Regions from separate parts of the Rouxiella sp. T17 genome, predicted to be linked through region 2. Evidence: predicted binding sites of a transcription regulator. Region 2 holds the regulator's gene; each other region holds the start of a gene.
The links. The regulator PurR, encoded in region 2, represses purine synthesis genes. The targets are predictions, from matches to a motif close to CANGCAAACGTTTGCNTG.

Region 1 (5,838 bases), on a different contig from region 2:
CCGTTACAGGCCGTCGTAAATAATTCTCTGCCTAATTATCAGGAAGACGTGCTGCGCCTGACCACCGGCTGTTCGGTTGAAATCACCGGCACCGTGGTGGCTTCGCCGGGCGAAGGCCAGAGCTTTGAACTTCAGGCAACGCACGTGAAAGTCGTGGGCTGGGTTGATGATCCTGATACTTATCCGATGGCGGCAAAACGTCACAGCATCGAATATTTGCGTGAAGTGGCTCACCTGCGTCCGCGTACCAACCTGATTGGTGCCGTAGCGCGCGTGCGTAATACTCTGTCGCAGGCGATTCACCGTTTCTATCACGAAAACGGTTATTTCTGGGTCTCTACCCCGCTGATCACCGCTTCCGATACCGAAGGCGCTGGCGAGATGTTCCGCGTTTCTACGCTGGACATGGAAAACCTGCCGCGTACTGACAAGGGCGCCGTGGATTACAGCGAAGATTTCTTCGGCAAAGAGGCGTTCCTGACCGTTTCGGGCCAGCTGAACGGCGAAACTTACGCCTGTGCGCTGTCCAAGGTTTACACCTTCGGCCCGACTTTCCGCGCTGAAAACTCAAACACCAGCCGCCATCTGGCTGAATTCTGGATGGTTGAGCCTGAAGTTGCCTTCGCCACGCTGGATGACATCGCCTCACTTGCAGAAAATATGCTTAAGTATGTCTTCCAGGCTGTTTTGAACGAACGTGCCGATGATATGGCCTTCTTCGCCGAACGCGTAGACAAAGATGCTGTTTCTCGCCTGGAACGTTTTGTAACATCTGATTTCGCGCAGGTCGATTATACCGATGCAGTAGAAATCCTTATCAATTGCGGCGTGAAATTCGAAAATGAAGTTTCATGGGGCGTTGACCTTTCTTCCGAGCATGAGCGTTATCTGGCCGAGCAACACTTCAAAGCGCCGGTAGTGGTTAAAAACTACCCGAAAGACATCAAAGCTTTCTATATGCGTATGAATGATGACGGAAAAACCGTTGCGGCGATGGACGTTTTGGCGCCGGGTATCGGCGAGATTATCGGGGGTTCTCAGCGTGAAGAGCGCCTTGATGCACTGGACGCGCGTCTGGAAGAGATGGGCCTGAATAAAGAAGATTACTGGTGGTACCGCGACCTGCGTCGTTACGGCACCGTGCCGCATTCAGGTTTCGGTCTTGGCTTTGAGCGTTTAGTCGCCTATGTGACCGGCGTGCAAAACGTGCGTGACGTTATCCCATTCCCAAGAACACCTCGCAGTGCAACCTTCTAATTAATTAAAAGTTATTAATTTAACATTAGTAGATACAACTAAAGGCCAGCGATGCTGGCCTTTAGCATTTTTAAACGTAGATCCCTGTCACAAAGTTCCGTAAGTTTTACATCCTGTAACACATTCTTTCCCACTGAAACAAGTTTAGGGGTTTAGTAGCATTTTCGATGTAGATTAAGAGCACCCTCAATGGAATAGTGCGTTCAGACACAGGAGACACCAAACTTTCAACAATAGTTCCGTAAAGTATTGTAGGCAGTGGCAAGGTGTCCAAATAACACCAATGAGGGTAATAATAAATGATGAAGCGCAACATTCTTGCAGTGGTTATCCCAGCCTTGTTAGCTGCTGGCGCAGCAAACGCAGCTGAAATTTATAACAAAGACGGCAACAAGCTGGATCTTTACGGTAAAGTCGACGGCCTGCATTACTTCTCTAAAGACGACGGTAGCGATGGCGACCAGTCTTACGTTCGTTTCGGCTTCAAAGGCGAAACCAAGATTAATGACAACATCACCGGTTACGGCCAGTGGGAATACAACGTTCAGGCCAACAACTCTGAAGGCTCTGACGCACAAGACGGCAACAAAACCCGTCTGGGCTTTGCTGGTCTGAAATTCGGCCAATGGGGTTCATTTGACTACGGTCGTAACTACGGTCTGATGTACGACACTATCGGCTGGACCGATATGATGCCTGAATACGGCGGCGACTCTGGTTACTCCGATGGCTACCTGGCGGGTCGTTCTACTGGCGTAGCAACTTACCGTAACACCAACTTCTTTGGTCTGGTTGACGGCTGGGACTTCGCTGTTCAGTACCAAGGCAAAAACGACCGTGATGATGGCGAAATCCTGCGCGGTAACGGTGATGGCTACGCGCTGTCTACCTCTTACACCTCTTCAATTGGTCTGGGAATCGTAGGTTCATGGGCTGAATCCAACCGTACCGACGGTCAGAAAGAGCTGGCATTCGGCAACGGCGAGAACAAGGCACGCAGCTGGGGCACCGCCATCAAGTATGATGCAAACAACGTTTACGTTGCTGCACTCTACTCTGAAACCCGCGATGCAGCTCGCATCTCCGGCGACGTTGATGGCGTTGCTGAAAGCGGCTTCGCTAACAAAGCGGTCACCGAAGAAATCATTGCTCAGTACCAGTTCGATTTCGGTCTGCGTCCTTCTGTTGCTTACGTGCAGTCTAAAGGCAAAGATATCGAAGGTATCGGCGACGCATACCTGTACAAATACTATGAAGTTGGCGCAACTTACTACTTCAACAAAAACATGTCCACCTACGTTGACTACAAAATCAACCGTCTGGACGACAACAACGCACTGGGTCTGGCGACCGACGACGTTGTTGCACTGGGTCTGGTATACCAGTTCTAATCCGCTTGAGTTAGCGCCTTCGGGAGCAACTCGGGAAGATGAAAAAGGCAGGGCTTCGGCTCTGCTTTTTTTTTCGCCTTTTTATCGGCTTTTTCGTCATTTTTTCGCCATTATTTATCAGATTGGCTAATGCTGGCGCCCCGCTCACAACTCTGTTTTCTTTTTTCCGCAAACGGTTGGCAAAGCTGGATTCTGGCGGTAACCTGAGTGCCTATTCTGTTATTCACAGGCCATGGAAGTTTCTCAATGTTTGAAAAAATCACTGCCGCACCCGCCGATCCTATCCTGGGTCTAACCGATCTTTTCCGCGCCGACGATCGTCAGGACAAAATCAATCTCGGAATTGGTGTTTACAAAGACGCTTCAGGTAAGACGCCGGTTCTGGCCAGTGTTAAGAAAGCCGAGCTTTATCTGCTTGAAAATGAAACCACCAAAACCTATCTGAGCATCGACGGTTTGCCTGATTTCGCCGCCTGCACTCAGGGCCTACTGTTTGGCGCAGAGAATGCCCTTATTGCCGCCAAACGTGCGCGCACGGCACAAACGCCGGGCGGGACCGGTGCGCTGCGCATTGCTGCCGATTTCGTCGCCACGCAAACCAGCGCCAAGCGCGTATGGGTGAGTAATCCGAGCTGGCCAAATCACATCGGCGTGTTCTCCTCCGCCGGTCTGGAAGTCAAAGAGTACAACTACTACGACGCCGAAAAGCACGCGCTGGATTTCGACGGCATGCTGCAAAGCCTGAGCGAGGCGCAGGCCGGTGACATCGTGCTGTTCCACGGCTGCTGCCATAACCCGACCGGCATCGATCCTACCGTTGAACAATGGCAACAGCTGGCGGATCTTTCCGTTGCCAACGGCTGGCTGCCGCTGTTCGATTTCGCCTATCAGGGCTTCGCCAAAGGTCTGGAAGAAGACGCGCAGGGCCTGCGTATTTTCGCCGCGCTGCATGACGAACTGCTGGTCGCCAGCTCTTACTCCAAGAACTTCGGCCTGTATAACGAGCGCGTCGGGGCCTTCACGCTGGTCACTGCAGATGCCGAAACCGCCGATCGCGCCTTTAGCCAGGTTAAATCGGTGATTCGCACCAACTACTCCAACCCGCCGGCACACGGCGCGGCGGTCGTTGCGACTATTCTGGGTAATCCAGCGCTGCGTGCGTTGTGGGAACAGGAACTCAGCGACATGCGCCAGCGTATCCACCAGATGCGTGAGCTGTTTGTGACCACGCTGAAAGAGAAAGGAGCAAAGCAGGACTTCTCCTTCATCATTGAGCAAAACGGCATGTTCTCGTTCAGCGGCCTGAGCAAAGAGCAGGTGCTGCGCCTGCGTTCAGAATTTGGCGTTTATGCTGTGAATTCAGGACGCATCAACGTGGCAGGCATCACGTTAGACAATATGACGCCACTGTGCGAAGCCATCGTCGCGGTGCTGTGATTTCCAGTCAGTTATTTGCCTTATAAAGAAAACAAAAAGCCAGCTTATCGCTGGCTTTTTTATTGTGTGAAGAGTCTAGACTCCCCAAAGGCATTGACGCTAACGCAGCTACGACAGGAGGAAAGGATTGGACTGTTTTTCAGAGCCGATTGTAGACATTGGCCCGTGCCCCGGCAGGAAGACCACGTCATCGCCTAATGGCAGCATTTTGGTTTTAATCGAGGCTATCAAGTCTTGATGACTGCCGCGCGGGAAGTCGCTGCGCCCAACGCCGCCTTTAAATAGCACATCGCCAGACACCGCAAAACGCGCTGCGTCGTTGAAAAAGATAATGTGTCCGGGCGTATGTCCAGGGCATTCCAGCACGGAGAATTTCTCTTCTCCGACCTGCACCACATCGCCCTCTTCCAGCCAGGTATCTGGCAGAAACGCCGCGCAGTAATCCAACCCAAAACGCTGACTTTGCTCGGGCAGGCCGTCCAGCAAAAATTGATCTTCTTTATGCGGGCCAATAATCGGCACCTGATAGTGAGCGGCAATTTCAGCGGCGGCACCGACGTGATCAAGATGGCCGTGGGTCAATAAGACCTGCGTCACCTGAACGCCAAGCGCGCTGACTTCACGCTGAATTTTTTCCGCTTCACCGCCGGGATCGACAATGGCTGCCTGATTGGTTTTAGAACAATAGATTACTGAACAGTTCTGGCCGAACGCCGTCACCGGAATGATGTGATACTTCATGTAAGTTACTCTCCACGCGCCTGCAACGGCTAAAGTTGCAGGCTATTTATTGTCTGTCGACAACAGGATCACGCCCAGCTTCTGACGGGTCCGGTATCGATGTGAACAAAGTCACTACGTGGATAATATCCTACACCACCCATCCGCATTTTTAATGCCGCTTTGCGGATATTTGCCAAATCAACGCCTTGAATGTGGAAATCCATGGCCTGGCCCAGCGTGTGGTAACTGTGTTTCGCGACGCCGCTACCGCGCTCGCGCAGCTTATTGTTGGTCCCCAGCGTGCGGTAGCCTGAAATCAGCTGAACCGGCTTGTTGGTGCCCAGCATAATTTGCAGGCGGTAAATGTGATCGAAAAGCTGAGGATCGATATTTTTGACCTGTTCGGCACGATAGTCGCGGAACAAATGATTCAATCGCGCCAACTCATCCCTGTTGTATTTCTTGCCGTCAAAAAATTCGGTTTTGAGGGTTTCACCAGTGTGGAGGTTGTTAATCACCAAAACGCGGGGTCTTGGTGTCGACAGCGTAGCGAAAGCCCGGTTAGGGAGAAGCGCCACGCCCATAGCTGCACCGCCCAGTGTCAGCCATTTACGACGATGTTTATCTATTTGATCCATGAACAGTCAATTACCTGATAGCGAATTCTGAAAAGAAGGTCTTGATAAAGGCCAGAATTTGACCCCTCGCAACCTTAACCGCCTTGATAGGGGGAGTCAACAGAGCGAAATTGGACTTAAGGTGCCAATATTCCTCTGTCGATCCCCTTTCGGTTTGCTGTTTCAGACACTTATCAGCTTAAAATTGCTGCATTTATCAGAGCAGTTTTTCTGCCTGTGGCAGAATTTGTGCACCCGATCTCACGGTCGAATCATAATTGTAAATATCTGTGCGGAACTGCGGCTTACCATCGTCAGCGACCCATGCTGTTAAATAGAACAATTTTACCGGTATATGATGGCGAATCGGCACGAAGGTGGTACTGCCGCCCTGCACGGTCAAGGAAATTCGC
Region 2 (5,838 bases):
TGCATTTCCACGTCGAGCCTTTTGAAGGGTCGATCCTGCATCCTGAAGCGCTGGCGTTCAACGGCATCGATCCGACCAATCCGCTGCGTGGCGCGGTCAGCGAATATGACGCGCTGCATGCGATTTTCAAGGGGATCCGCAAGGGTATGAAGGAGCAGGACTGCAACCGCGCAATTATCGTGGCGCACAATGCCAACTTTGATCACAGCTTCCTGATGGCCGCCGCCGAACGTGCGGGCTTGAAACGTAACCCTTTCCACCCGTTTGCCACTTTTGATACCGCCGCGCTGAGCGGATTGGTGCTGGGTCAAACCGTGCTGGCCAAAGCCTGCATTGCAGCGGGCATGCCGTTCGACAGTTCACAGGCGCACTCCGCGCTGTATGACACCGAGCAGACCGCGCATTTATTCTGCGAGCTGGTCAATCGCTGGAAACGTTTGGGTGGCTGGCCACTGCCTATCGCCGCAGATGAAGATGAAATCGACGCCAACGCTGAATAACGACTAAAAGCACGGCTTAAAACAATAAAAAAAGAGCGGCTATCGAATATCGATGCCGCTCTTTTGTTTTGCCTTGAAGCATTCCCCTAAAAAGGGAGGAATGCTTATTCTGGCTGCTGTTCTTCGTTGGTCTTGTACTTCTCGGCCGTCTCTTTGATCAGCTGCTGCAGTTCGCCGCGCTGATACATTTCGATCACGATATCACAGCCACCGACCAGCTCACCGTCTACCCACAGCTGCGGGAAGGTTGGCCAGTTGGCGAATTTTGGCATTTCTGCGCGGATATCCGGGTTCAGCAGGATATCAACGTAGGCAAAACGCTCGCCGCAGGCTGACAGCGCCTGAACGGCCTGAGCAGAGAAGCCGCAGCTTGGCAGCTTTGGTGAGCCTTTCATGTAAAGCAGGATTGGGTTTTCGGAAACCTGCTGCTGAATTTTTTCAATAGTAGTGGTCATTTTCTTGCTTCCTCAAGCCATTAATTGGCTGTCACGGTCATTACTCAATCCAGGGAAAACCTGATCAACTGTCTGCCATTGTAACGATGGCAGCTCGCGGATAAAAACGCTATTTTTTGCAGGGTCTTTATCGCGTAAGTTAATGCATCACGGTAATGTCGGTGATAGTATCCCTGATTGCCAAAACAGTGCAAAACTAAAGATTCAAATAGAATAACATTTTTATTCTGTGACTTTAACCCAAAGGATCCTGACGGGATCTTTTTGGTAACGTCGGTATAAGCCCCTGAATCTCGGTTAATTTTGCAGCATCATAGTTCATATTTCAGCCGAAAAAAAAGTTATTAACTTTTTCTCACAATATGAATTAGAATCGAAGCAATTCGTGCTGTTTTGTCTCCCGCTTTTGGGGAATACTGGGACATCTTTTGATGTTTAACTTCGGCCTAATATTGGTAGCGACGCCATGCGTTTAATGTTTACGCTTTTTGTGCTGCTGTTTACCCAGCTCTTTTTAAATTTGGCGCATGCTTCGCCAAGCAGTCGTGTTTCCGTGCAGCAGGCGGAAAAACATATTAATCAGGCAAAACCTGATGAGCGACGAAAGCGAAAGGTCGTCGCCCGAAGCAGTAAAAAGACGAAAACGGTTCCCGTTAAAGAGCAGACTAAAGCGAAAGAACACGGCAAAAGTAAAACCCGCGTGCAGGCGAAGAGCAAAATTGCTCATCAACATCCTATCAGCACCAAGCTGGTAAGAAACAAAGCCGAAAAGCCGAAGAAAGAGATAACTTCTATTACCCGTTCTGTTGCCTCCACCACTAACGTGTTGTGCGCGACAGAAACGAAAAAGAGCTATGGCCGACATCGAAAGCATAAAGCCAAAGCCGATACCTGTGCCCCGCTGACTTTGAGCGCCGCACACAAGAAAAAGTATTTGCACGCTAAAGAAACCGCGATGAACAAGCTGATGCACCAGGTCGGCAAACCTTATCGCTGGGGCGGAACCTCGCCAAATACCGGTTTCGATTGCAGTGGTCTGGTCTATTACGCGTATAAAGATTTAATGCGTATCAAGATGCCACGTACCGCCAACGAGATGTACCATTTACGCGACGCAGCCCCTATTGCTCGCGGTGAGCTTGAATCCGGAGATTTAGTCTTCTTCCGTATTTCCAAGCGCGGCGCAGCGGACCACGTAGGCGTTTATGTCGGTAACGGCAAATTTATTCAGTCGCCACGTACTGGTGAAGACATCAAAATCAGTTATCTGGCCGATAACTACTGGCAAGACCATTATGTTGGTGCTCGCCGAGTGATGACGCCAAAAACGATTCGTTAAATAATGATTTCTCGCTTAACACCTGTGAATAGCATTTAACGAATGGTTTACCCCGAATCGCCTTCCAGCCCTAACAGGCAATATGGCTAAAGCGGGCGCAGAAAGAAAATAGACAAGGGCGATTTCTTTAATAGGAAATCGCCCTTTTCACTTTTAGCGCCGCCTGCTTTGGTTTTATTGCGCAACAAAACTCTTAAATAGGCCAATTTGCGCATCAAGTTAAAGGGAAAGCACAAATTTGGCTTTCCCTTTATAACGATATAAGAGAAAATTAGCGGTTACCACGCTGTGTGCCCGGTCTTAGCTGTCCGACGCTTCTTTCAGGCCTTCCTGAAACTCCCCAACGATTCGACTGCCTAAAATGATTTGAGCAGTGGAATGCACGCAGGCAAACGATTAACAAAAAACTAACGTGCTGAAAAGGGTTAGTTCAGGAGTGATTTTTACATGGCCACGATCAAAGATGTCGCTAAGCGCGCTGGTGTTTCGACTACAACCGTGTCGCACGTCATCAATAAAACCCGTTTCGTCGCCGAAGAAACCAAAGCCGCTGTCCGCGCTGCCATTAAAGATCTGCACTATTCGCCGAGTGCCGTCGCGCGCAGCCTGAAGGTTAACAACACCAAGACTATCGGCCTGCTGGCAACCTCAAGCGAGGCGCCCTACTTTGCCGAAGTGATTGAAGCGGTTGAAAATAGCTGCTTTGCCAAGGGTTACACCCTGATTTTGTGCAACTCGCACAATGATTTTGAAAAGCAAAAAGCCTATTTGCAGATGCTGGCGCAAAAACGCGTCGATGGCCTGCTGGTCATGTGCGCAGAATATCCTGCCGAGCTGCTGGCGATGCTCGAAGAGTATCGTTCGATTCCCATGGTTGTCATGGATTGGGGCGAGGCGAAAAACGATTTTACCGACTCGATTATTGATAACGCCTTTGAAGGCGGTTATCTGGCGGGCCGTTATTTGATCGAACGCGGTCACCGCGACATTGGCGCTATTCCGGGCCAGCTTAATCGCAACACCGGCGGCGGTCGTTATCGCGGATTTTTAAAAGCCATGAACGAAGCCAACATTGCCGTGCGCGATGAATGGGTCGTTCAGGGCGATTTCGAGCCAGAGTCCGGTTATCAGGCGATGCAAAAGATCTTGAATCAGAAGCAGCGGCCGACGGCGATTTTCTGTGGTGGTGACGTTATGGCAATGGGCGCGATTTGCGCCGCCGACGAAATGGGCCTGCGCGTTCCACAGGACATTTCGGTGATTGGCTATGACAACGTGCGCAACGCGCGTTATTTCTCACCGGCGTTAACCACCGTCCACCAGCCGAAAGAGCGACTGGGCGAAATGGCTTTCACCATGTTGCTCGACAGAATCATCAGCAAACGCGAGATTCAGCAGACCATTGAAGTGAAACCGAAGCTGGTAGAAAGACGCTCTGTGGTCGATGGTCCGTTTATCGACTATCGTCGTTAAAAGTTATTTATCAGATTAACCCCCTAAACGCCTACCTTGTAGGCGTTTTTTTTATTTAAAGCCTTTTTATACGGAACAGCCTACCGCAACCACTCTTTATTTAACGTCTCGCTGTCGCCCAAATAATTGAGCAGCCAATCCAGTGCCGGAGAGTGATTGCGCTGATCCCACGTCAGGCAACACGGGCTTTCCGGAAAACCACTGGCTAAATCGAGCACCGCCAGCTGCTGTTTTGCAATCCACGTTTCCACCATGTGAACGGGCAGCATGCCGACACACAGCCCTTCACACAGGCAATCGATGGCACAGGTCCAGTCCGGCACCACTAAACGGCGCTGGTTATCGAGTGTCCAGGTGTCGCGCTTAGGCAGATTTCTTGAAGTATCTTCAATACACAGCGCAGGATAAGGGCGAAGCGCGTCATCGTTAAGCGCCAGCTTAAGCTGTGCCAACGGATGTTCGGCGCTGACTACACAATGCCACGGCAAGGTGCCCATATCTCGGAAGCTAAAACGCCCGCCCACCGGCACCGCGCTGGTCGCGCCAATCGCCACGTCGGCGCGATCGTCGGCCAGCGCGTCCCACACGCCGTTAAAAACTTCGCCCTGAATGAGCAGCTCCGTATCGGGAAAGGCGCGGTAAAAATCCACCACCAGCTGGCGCACGCGCGCCGGTTTAACGATGCGATCCACCGCCACGCGCAGCTGTCCGCTCCAGCCGTTGGCAATCTGCTGACACTGACGCCGGGTTGAGAGCATTTTTTTGATAAGCACCCGCGCTTCTTCAACGAAAAGCCGCCCTGAAGGGGTTAATTCCACGTCGCGATGCCGCCTTTCGAACAGCGGCACCGCCAGCCATTCTTCAAGCTGGCGCACCTGATAACTGATCGCCGAGGGCACGCGATTCAGCTCTTGAGCCGCCGCGGTAAAGCTGCCGTTCCGCGCGACGGCGTCGACGACTTCCAGTGAATATTCTGACCACATAACCGGTTCCTCGCGACGCCTGAAAAGGCCGCCCTCTGCTTTCAAAATTTTTGAATCGATGGTGCAAATATTAGCGTTTCACAACCGCCGCGCCAAGCAGATAAACTGCGCGCTCTTAACTTTTCGCTTTTAGCACATTCACTCCCAAATTCTGTCCCTACAACAGTTTTGGCTACGTTTACGCATTACAAGAGAACATCATGAAACCTTCATTTGGATTTTTACTTTATTTGGCGGGTCTGAGCATGCTCGGATTTTTGGCCACCGACATGTATCTGCCGGCCTTCGGTTATATGCAAGAAAGCCTTGATGCCTCGCCCGGCGCAATTAGCTCGAGCCTGAGCGTTTTTCTAGCGGGTTTTGCGGCCGCGCAGCTGATTTGGGGGCCATTGTCAGACAAGTTTGGTCGGAAACCTATCCTGCTGGCGGGTTTGGGGCTGTTTACCTTCGGCTGTCTCGGCATGATTTGGGTGCAAAGCACCGAGCTGCTGCTGGCGCTGCGTTTCGTGCAGGCCGTGGGCGTTTGTGCGGCGGCGGTAAGCTGGCAGGCGCTGGTGGTTGACCGCTATTCCGCGCAGGTTGCCAAACGCACTTTTGCCAGCATCATGCCGCTGGTCGCGCTTTCCCCCGCGCTTGCCCCACTGGTCGGTGCCTGGGTTTTGAATCACTTTAACTGGCGCGTGATTTTCGCCCTGCTGTTAGTTCTGGGCGCGTTGCTGCTGTTCTTCACGCTGACCTTAAAAGAAACGCGTAAAGCAAGCGGGCAAAAAAATTCATCACAAAGTGGGATCGGCAGCATGTTAGCCTCGCCGGTCTATAGCGGTAACGTATTGATTTACGCCGCCAGCTCGGCGGGTTTCTTTGCCTGGCTGACCGGCTCACCCTTTATTCTGGGTGAAATGGGCTATGGCGCATCGGCCATTGGTTTAAGCTATGTGCCTCAAACGATTGCATTTTTACTCGGCGGTTATGGATGTCGCGCGCTTATCGGCAAAATTGATGGCGCTCGCCTGCTGCCTTGGCTATTAGTGGGCTATGCGGTCAGCGTTATTTCATTATTCCTGATTGCCACACTCACCACGGCGCCA
Region 3 (5,838 bases), on a different contig from region 2:
CAGCGATCGAATGGACAAAGGCTTAAGCGAGCAAAGCCGTGAATTTATCGCGGGCGATAGAGTGCTGCGATCGGCGCGTCCGATTACCGAGGCGTGGATTCAAGATGCCCAGTCGCAGGGGCTAAAAGTCAGTCGACAACTTTCGTTTATGACCATGACGTTTGCCGGCGAGACGCCACAGCTCGCGTCGGTAAAAGCCACCGATTTGGCCTATCCGCTGTATGGCAATCTCGACACTCAACCGCCGGGCATCAAGCCGCAGCCGGGCACGGTGCTCGTTGCGCCGCGGTTGCTGGCACTGCTTAATCTTAAGGTGGGCGATACTCTCGACGTCGGTGACACCACGCTGCGCATTGCCGCCGTTATTAATCAAGAGCCCGACTCCGGCTTTAATCCTTTCCAGACAGCGCCTCGTATTATCATGAATCTCGACGACGTGCAGAAAACCGGCGCTATCCAGCCAGGTAGCCGCATAACCTATCGCTACATGTTTGCCGGTTCGACAGAAAATATTGAACGTTACGGCGAGGCGATTAAAGGCCTGTTGAAGCCCGATCAACGCTGGTATGGCATGGAAGAGTCCGACGGCGCGCTTAGCCGTTCTCTGCAGCGTTCGCAGCAATTTTTGACCTTGTCAGCGTTGTTAACATTAATGCTGTCGATTGCCGCCGTTGCCGTGTCGATGAATCACTACTGTCGCAGTCGCTACGATTTGGTCGCGGTGCTTAAAACGCTCGGTGCTGGTCGTAAGGCGCTACAGAAATTGATTGTAGGCCAATGGGTTGCGGTGCTGGTGCTGGCGGCGGTGGCGGGCAGCATTATTGGTTTGGGCTTTGAAGCATTGCTGATGAAAATGCTTGCACCTGTGTTACCCAACAAACTTCCTCCGGCCGGGCTATGGCCGTGGGTATGGTCAATGGGGGCATTAATCGTCATTTCATTGCTGGTCGGATTACGCCCTTATCGCCAGCTGGTCGCTACGCTGCCGTTGCGCGTATTGCGTCAGGACGTGGTCGCCAATGTCTGGCCTTTGCGCTATTTCCTGCCCATTATCACGCTAATTGTGGTCGGATTACTGGTCGCGCTGGTAGGTAACAGCTCTCTATTGTGGGCGCTGTTGGCCGGAATCTTGGTGCTTTCACTGTTACTGGGTGGAATAGGTTGGTTGAGTTTGCTGTTGCTGCGCCGCCTGACGGTAAGTCATTTAGGCCTGCGTTTGGCGATCAATCGCCTTTTGCGTCAGCCTTGGGTCACGCTAAGCCAGCTGGCCGCCTTTTCAATGTCGTTTATGTTGCTGGCGTTGTTACTGGTGCTGCGCGGCGACTTGTTGAATCAATGGCAGCGCCAGCTTCCGCCAGACAGTCCGAACTATTTCCTGCTTAATCTTACAAAAGAGCAGGTGCCTCAGGTCACCGATTTCCTGCGCCAGCGCAACGTCGCACCAGACACTTTCTATCCGATTGTGCGTGTGAGATTAACAAAAATTAATCAGCAGGAAGCCACCGACCTGATTCATCCTGGCGATTCTGGGCGCGAGGCGTTGGAGCGCGAGCTCAATCTGACCTGGATGCAGGGGCTTCCTGATCACAATGAATTACTGGAAGGCAGCGGGCCGCCGAAAGCGGGTGAAGTTTCGATTGATTCGGGGATTGCCGAGAGGCTGGATATCAAGCTTGGCGACACGGTAACCTTCAGTGGCGACACTCAAGATTTCAGCGCTAAAGTGACCAGCCTGCGTAAAGTCGACTGGGATAGCCTGCGGCCAAACTTTTACTTTATTTTCCCACCGGGCGCGCTGGATGCGCAGCCACAAAGTTGGCTGACCAGCTTCCATTATGAAGGCGACGGTAAACTGCTGGTGGAGCTTAATCGCCAGTTCCCGACCCTGAGTCTACTCGACGTCGGCTCTATCCTGCGGCAAATCGGTGATGTGTTGCAGCAGGTCAGCCGCGCGCTTGAAGTGATGGTGATTCTGGTCATTCTTTGTGGTGGATTACTGTTGTTGGCGCAAATTCAGGTCGGGATGCGCCAGCGTCGGCAGGAATTGGTGGTTTATCGCACATTGGGCGCGAGCAAAAAACTGCTGCGCAGTACGCTATGGTGCGAATTTGCCGTGCTCGGACTGGTGGCGGGTATTGCCGCGGCGGTCGGCGCAGAGGCTGCGCTGTGGCTGCTTCAACGCAAAGTCTTTGATTTCCCATGGGAACCTAACATGATCTTGTGGTGGTCGGTGCCGTTGACCAGCGCGCTATTGCTGTCACTGTGCGGCGGCTGGCTCGGAATTCGACTGCTCAAGGGCAAGGCGCTGTTCCGCAGTTATCAAAGTTAATTGTGGAAAAATAGAAGCTGAAGCCTAAAAGTTAGGACGTAAAAAAGGGCACGAAAAGTGCCCTTGATTTTAGTGTCGAGAATGGAAATTTAAAGCTTTTCCAGTGCCCATTCGATACCGCTGGCATATTCGGCTGGCAGCATCGGCACTAACGCTTGTAGATTATCTTTCAGCAGCAACGGATTAGCATCGTTGAGGTTGAGATGTCCGACTTTACGGCCCGCGCGCACTTCTTTGTCATACCAGTGCAGATTCACCAGCGGCTGGCTCAGCCACTCGAGATTCACGGCGGTGCCAATCAGATTCACCATCACGGACGGCGTGCTTACCACCGGCTTTGGTAGAGGCAGATTCAGAATAGCGCGCAGGTGCAGCTCGAACTGACTAATTGACGCGCCGTTTTGTGTCCAGTGGCCGCTATTGTGAACGCGTGGTGCCAACTCGTTGATCAACAAGCCCTCTTCGACGATGAAACACTCCATCGCCATCACGCCAACGTAGCCCAGCTCGTTCATGATGGCAGAAAGCATCGACTCGGCCTGCTGCTGCTGTGCGGCGTCAGGCTCGGGGAAGGCGACGCTGGTGCGCAGAATGCCGTCCTGATGCAGGTTGTGGGTCAACGGGTAGAACACCGTTTTGCCGTCGTGACCACGTGCGCCGACCAGCGACACTTCACCAGAGAAGTTGATGCCTTGCTCAACGATGCACTCGCCGTAGCACTCTTCCGGCAGAGTCACTTCTTCGCCCTGACGGAAACGCCATTGGCCGCGACCGTCATAACCGCCGACGCGACGTTTGACGATAGCCAAGTCGCACAGATTGGCGTAGATGTCAGCCCATTCGGAGGCGTCGGCCAGCAGCTGCCAAGGAGCAGTTGCTAAACCCAGCTGGTCGAGCAGCTGTTTTTGCGTCAGGCGATCGGCGAGACGCGGGAAGATATCGCGGTTTACAAAACCCGTGTGGCTGGCTAATTCGCGCGTCAGCGCGGTTTCGGGCCAGCGCTCGATTTCGGCGGTAATGACACTATTTTGGAACGGAACGGCTTCAGGCTCGGCATCAATGCCGACCGGATAAACGGTAATGCCCAAAGGCTCGCCCGCCTGACGCAGCATGCGGCCTAGCTGGCCGTTTCCGAGTACGCAGACCGGCTTCATGCTTCCTCCCGCGGATCGGGATTATTCAGCACTTCATCGGTTTGCTCTTTGCGCCAGGTGGCCAGCGCCTGCGCGATGCGAGCGTCGTGGAGGGCAAGAATCTGTGCCGCAAGCAGCGCTGCGTTTGCCGCGCCGGCTTTACCGATTGCCAGCGTACCGACCGGAATTCCGCGCGGCATCTGTACAATAGAATAGAGGCTGTCGACGCCGCTCAGGGCCGCGCTTTGAACAGGCACGCCGAGAACCGGCACCAGCGTTTTCGCTGCGATCATGCCCGGCAGATGGGCTGCGCCACCGGCACCGGCAATAATTACATCCAGACCGTTTTCAGACGCCTGCTCCGCAAAGCTAAACAGTTTGTCCGGCGTGCGGTGAGCGGAGACAATCTCGACATGAAAAGGAATATTCAGCGTTGTGAGGACGTCTGCAGCGAACTGCATGGTAGCCCAGTCACTTTTAGACCCCATGACGATAGCGATTTTTGCCGGGGTAACGTTGGATGTCATGCCTGTAAAGCTCCTGTGATTATGCAAGCGTTGTCAGGTGGTGGTGCAAAAAATAATTACCTGACCGAGAGGGCGCAAATAATAGCACGGCAAAACGGCGAGGAAAACGGTTGCGTCGCCTGCTTTGGCTCATCCGCGACAAGAAACCCACCGCGTCGGCGATAGGGCTTGTTAAGTGCCGCAATGAATCAAGTCAGAATAAATGCAGGAGCAAATTAGAAAGGGAAGGAGATCAATTCGATACCGTCGGCGGTGACTTTAACCATCGAACCTTCCTCATGCCAGGCTCCAAGTACCGCGCGGTGTGCGAGCTTTTCGCCGAGCTGAACTTCATGAATCGCAGGGCGATGGGTATGGCCGTGAATCATCCATTCGACGCCGTGTGATTGCATCTCTTGCACTACGGCCTGTTGATTCACATCCATAATGCGCAGGTCTTTATGGCTGTTCGAAGCTTTGCTGTCTGCACGCATTCGCGCGGCAATGGCCAGACGCCACTTGAGTGGCAACGCAAGAAAGAGTCGTTGAATCAGTCTATTATGCACTTTTTTGCGGAATTTTTGGTAACCGACATCGTCGGTGCAGAGCGTGTCGCCGTGCAGAATCAAGATGCGACGACCATAAAGTTCCAGCACCTTTTTTTCGGGCAGCAGGGTCATCAGGCTCTCACGAGCGAAACGTCGTCCCAACAGGAAGTCGCGATTGCCGTGAATGAAAAAGCAGGGCACGCCCTGTTGATGTAACGCCTTGAGAGCAGAAGAAATTTCAGCATGTAACGGTTGAGGATCGTCGTCGCCTATCCAGGCTTCAAACAGGTCGCCAAGAATATACAGCGCGTCGGCCTGTGGCGCATCCTCGCGCAAAAAACGCAGAAAACCGGCAGTAATTGCCGGTTCCTGTGCGCAAAGATGGACATCTGCGATAAAAAACGTTGTCATTCCTGCGTGTATTATTCGCTAACGGTAACGCTTGTCACGATCACGTCTTCTTTTGGAACGTCCTGATGCATACCGCTACGGCCGGTTGCAACGGCTTTGATTTTGTCTACTACGTCCAGACCTTCGCTAACTTCTGCGAATACACAGTAGCCCCAGCCCTGCGCGTTCTGGCCGCTGTGGTTCAGGAAATCGTTATCAACCAGGTTGATAAAGAACTGACCGGTCGCTGAATGTGGATCGTTGGTACGTGCCATCGCCAGCGTACCACGGGTGTTTTTCAGGCCGTTGTTCGCTTCGTTTTTGATTGGCGCGTCAGTGGTTTTCTGATTCATGCCAGGTTCGAAACCGCCGCCCTGAATCATGAAACCGTTAATCACACGGTGGAAAATTGTGTTGTCGTAGAAACCCTTACGGCAATAGTTCAGGAAGTTTTCAACGGTGACTGGCGCTTTGTCAGCAAAGGTGTTGATAACGATGTCGCCGTGATTGGTGTGAAAAGTGACCATAATAATCATCCTGCTTTTAGTTGGTGTTACTCATTAATGAGGCAGTACTATAGCCTTTTCTTATACCATAACTCAAAAGTAGCCGTCAGCCCCTGCTTTTAACGCGGCTTTTTCAAGCAGAATGAAAACACTTTACTCAATAAAATGTTATATTATAACAATTAAAAGTTAACCAACTTGCCGAGACTGGCCTTATAACGTTTCGGTGACGGTTTTTTCGTTATATTATGAAGCCAATGTTCTAAACAGCGTTTATTGCACGCTTTTAATAAAGTCTGCCGTCTACGTTTGTCTTTTAGTAATTTCACACAACACAATTGGAATAGCTCGATGCTGAAGATTTTTAATACCCTGAGTCGCCAAAAAGAGGAATTTAAACCAATTCATGCCGGTAAAATCGGTATG

Region 1: a site for PurR is predicted at 2,814-2,831, ahead of SC206_RS11320 (amino acid aminotransferase). Genes of this name have one in related genera too.
Region 3: a site for PurR is predicted at 4,089-4,106, ahead of purE (5-(carboxyamino)imidazole ribonucleotide mutase). Genes of this name have one in related genera too.

The regions. Positions count from the first base shown of each region.
Region 1 covers NZ_JAWUEA010000031.1:44,695-50,532, forward strand. The annotation lists gene asnS (asparagine--tRNA ligase) at 1-1,257, shown strand, start outside; gene SC206_RS11315 (porin) at 1,557-2,648, shown strand; gene SC206_RS11320 (amino acid aminotransferase) at 2,895-4,085, shown strand; gene SC206_RS11325 (MBL fold metallo-hydrolase) at 4,194-4,826, opposite strand; gene SC206_RS11330 (YcbK family protein) at 4,895-5,446, opposite strand; gene ldtD (L,D-transpeptidase) at 5,643-5,838, opposite strand, start outside.
Region 2 covers NZ_JAWUEA010000041.1:4,837-10,674, reverse strand. The annotation lists gene rnt (ribonuclease T) at 1-500, shown strand, start outside; gene SC206_RS19335 (Grx4 family monothiol glutaredoxin) at 605-955, opposite strand; gene SC206_RS19330 (C40 family peptidase) at 1,422-2,294, shown strand; gene purR (HTH-type transcriptional repressor PurR) at 2,742-3,767, shown strand; gene punR (DNA-binding transcriptional activator PunR) at 3,848-4,750, opposite strand; gene punC (purine nucleoside transporter PunC) at 4,951-5,838, shown strand, end outside.
Region 3 covers NZ_JAWUEA010000035.1:216,420-222,257, forward strand. The annotation lists gene ybbP (putative ABC transporter permease subunit YbbP) at 1-2,329, shown strand, start outside; gene purK (5-(carboxyamino)imidazole ribonucleotide synthase) at 2,419-3,483, opposite strand; gene purE (5-(carboxyamino)imidazole ribonucleotide mutase) at 3,480-3,989, opposite strand; gene lpxH (UDP-2,3-diacylglucosamine diphosphatase) at 4,205-4,927, opposite strand; gene ppiB (peptidylprolyl isomerase B) at 4,939-5,433, opposite strand; gene cysS (cysteine--tRNA ligase) at 5,764-5,838, shown strand, end outside.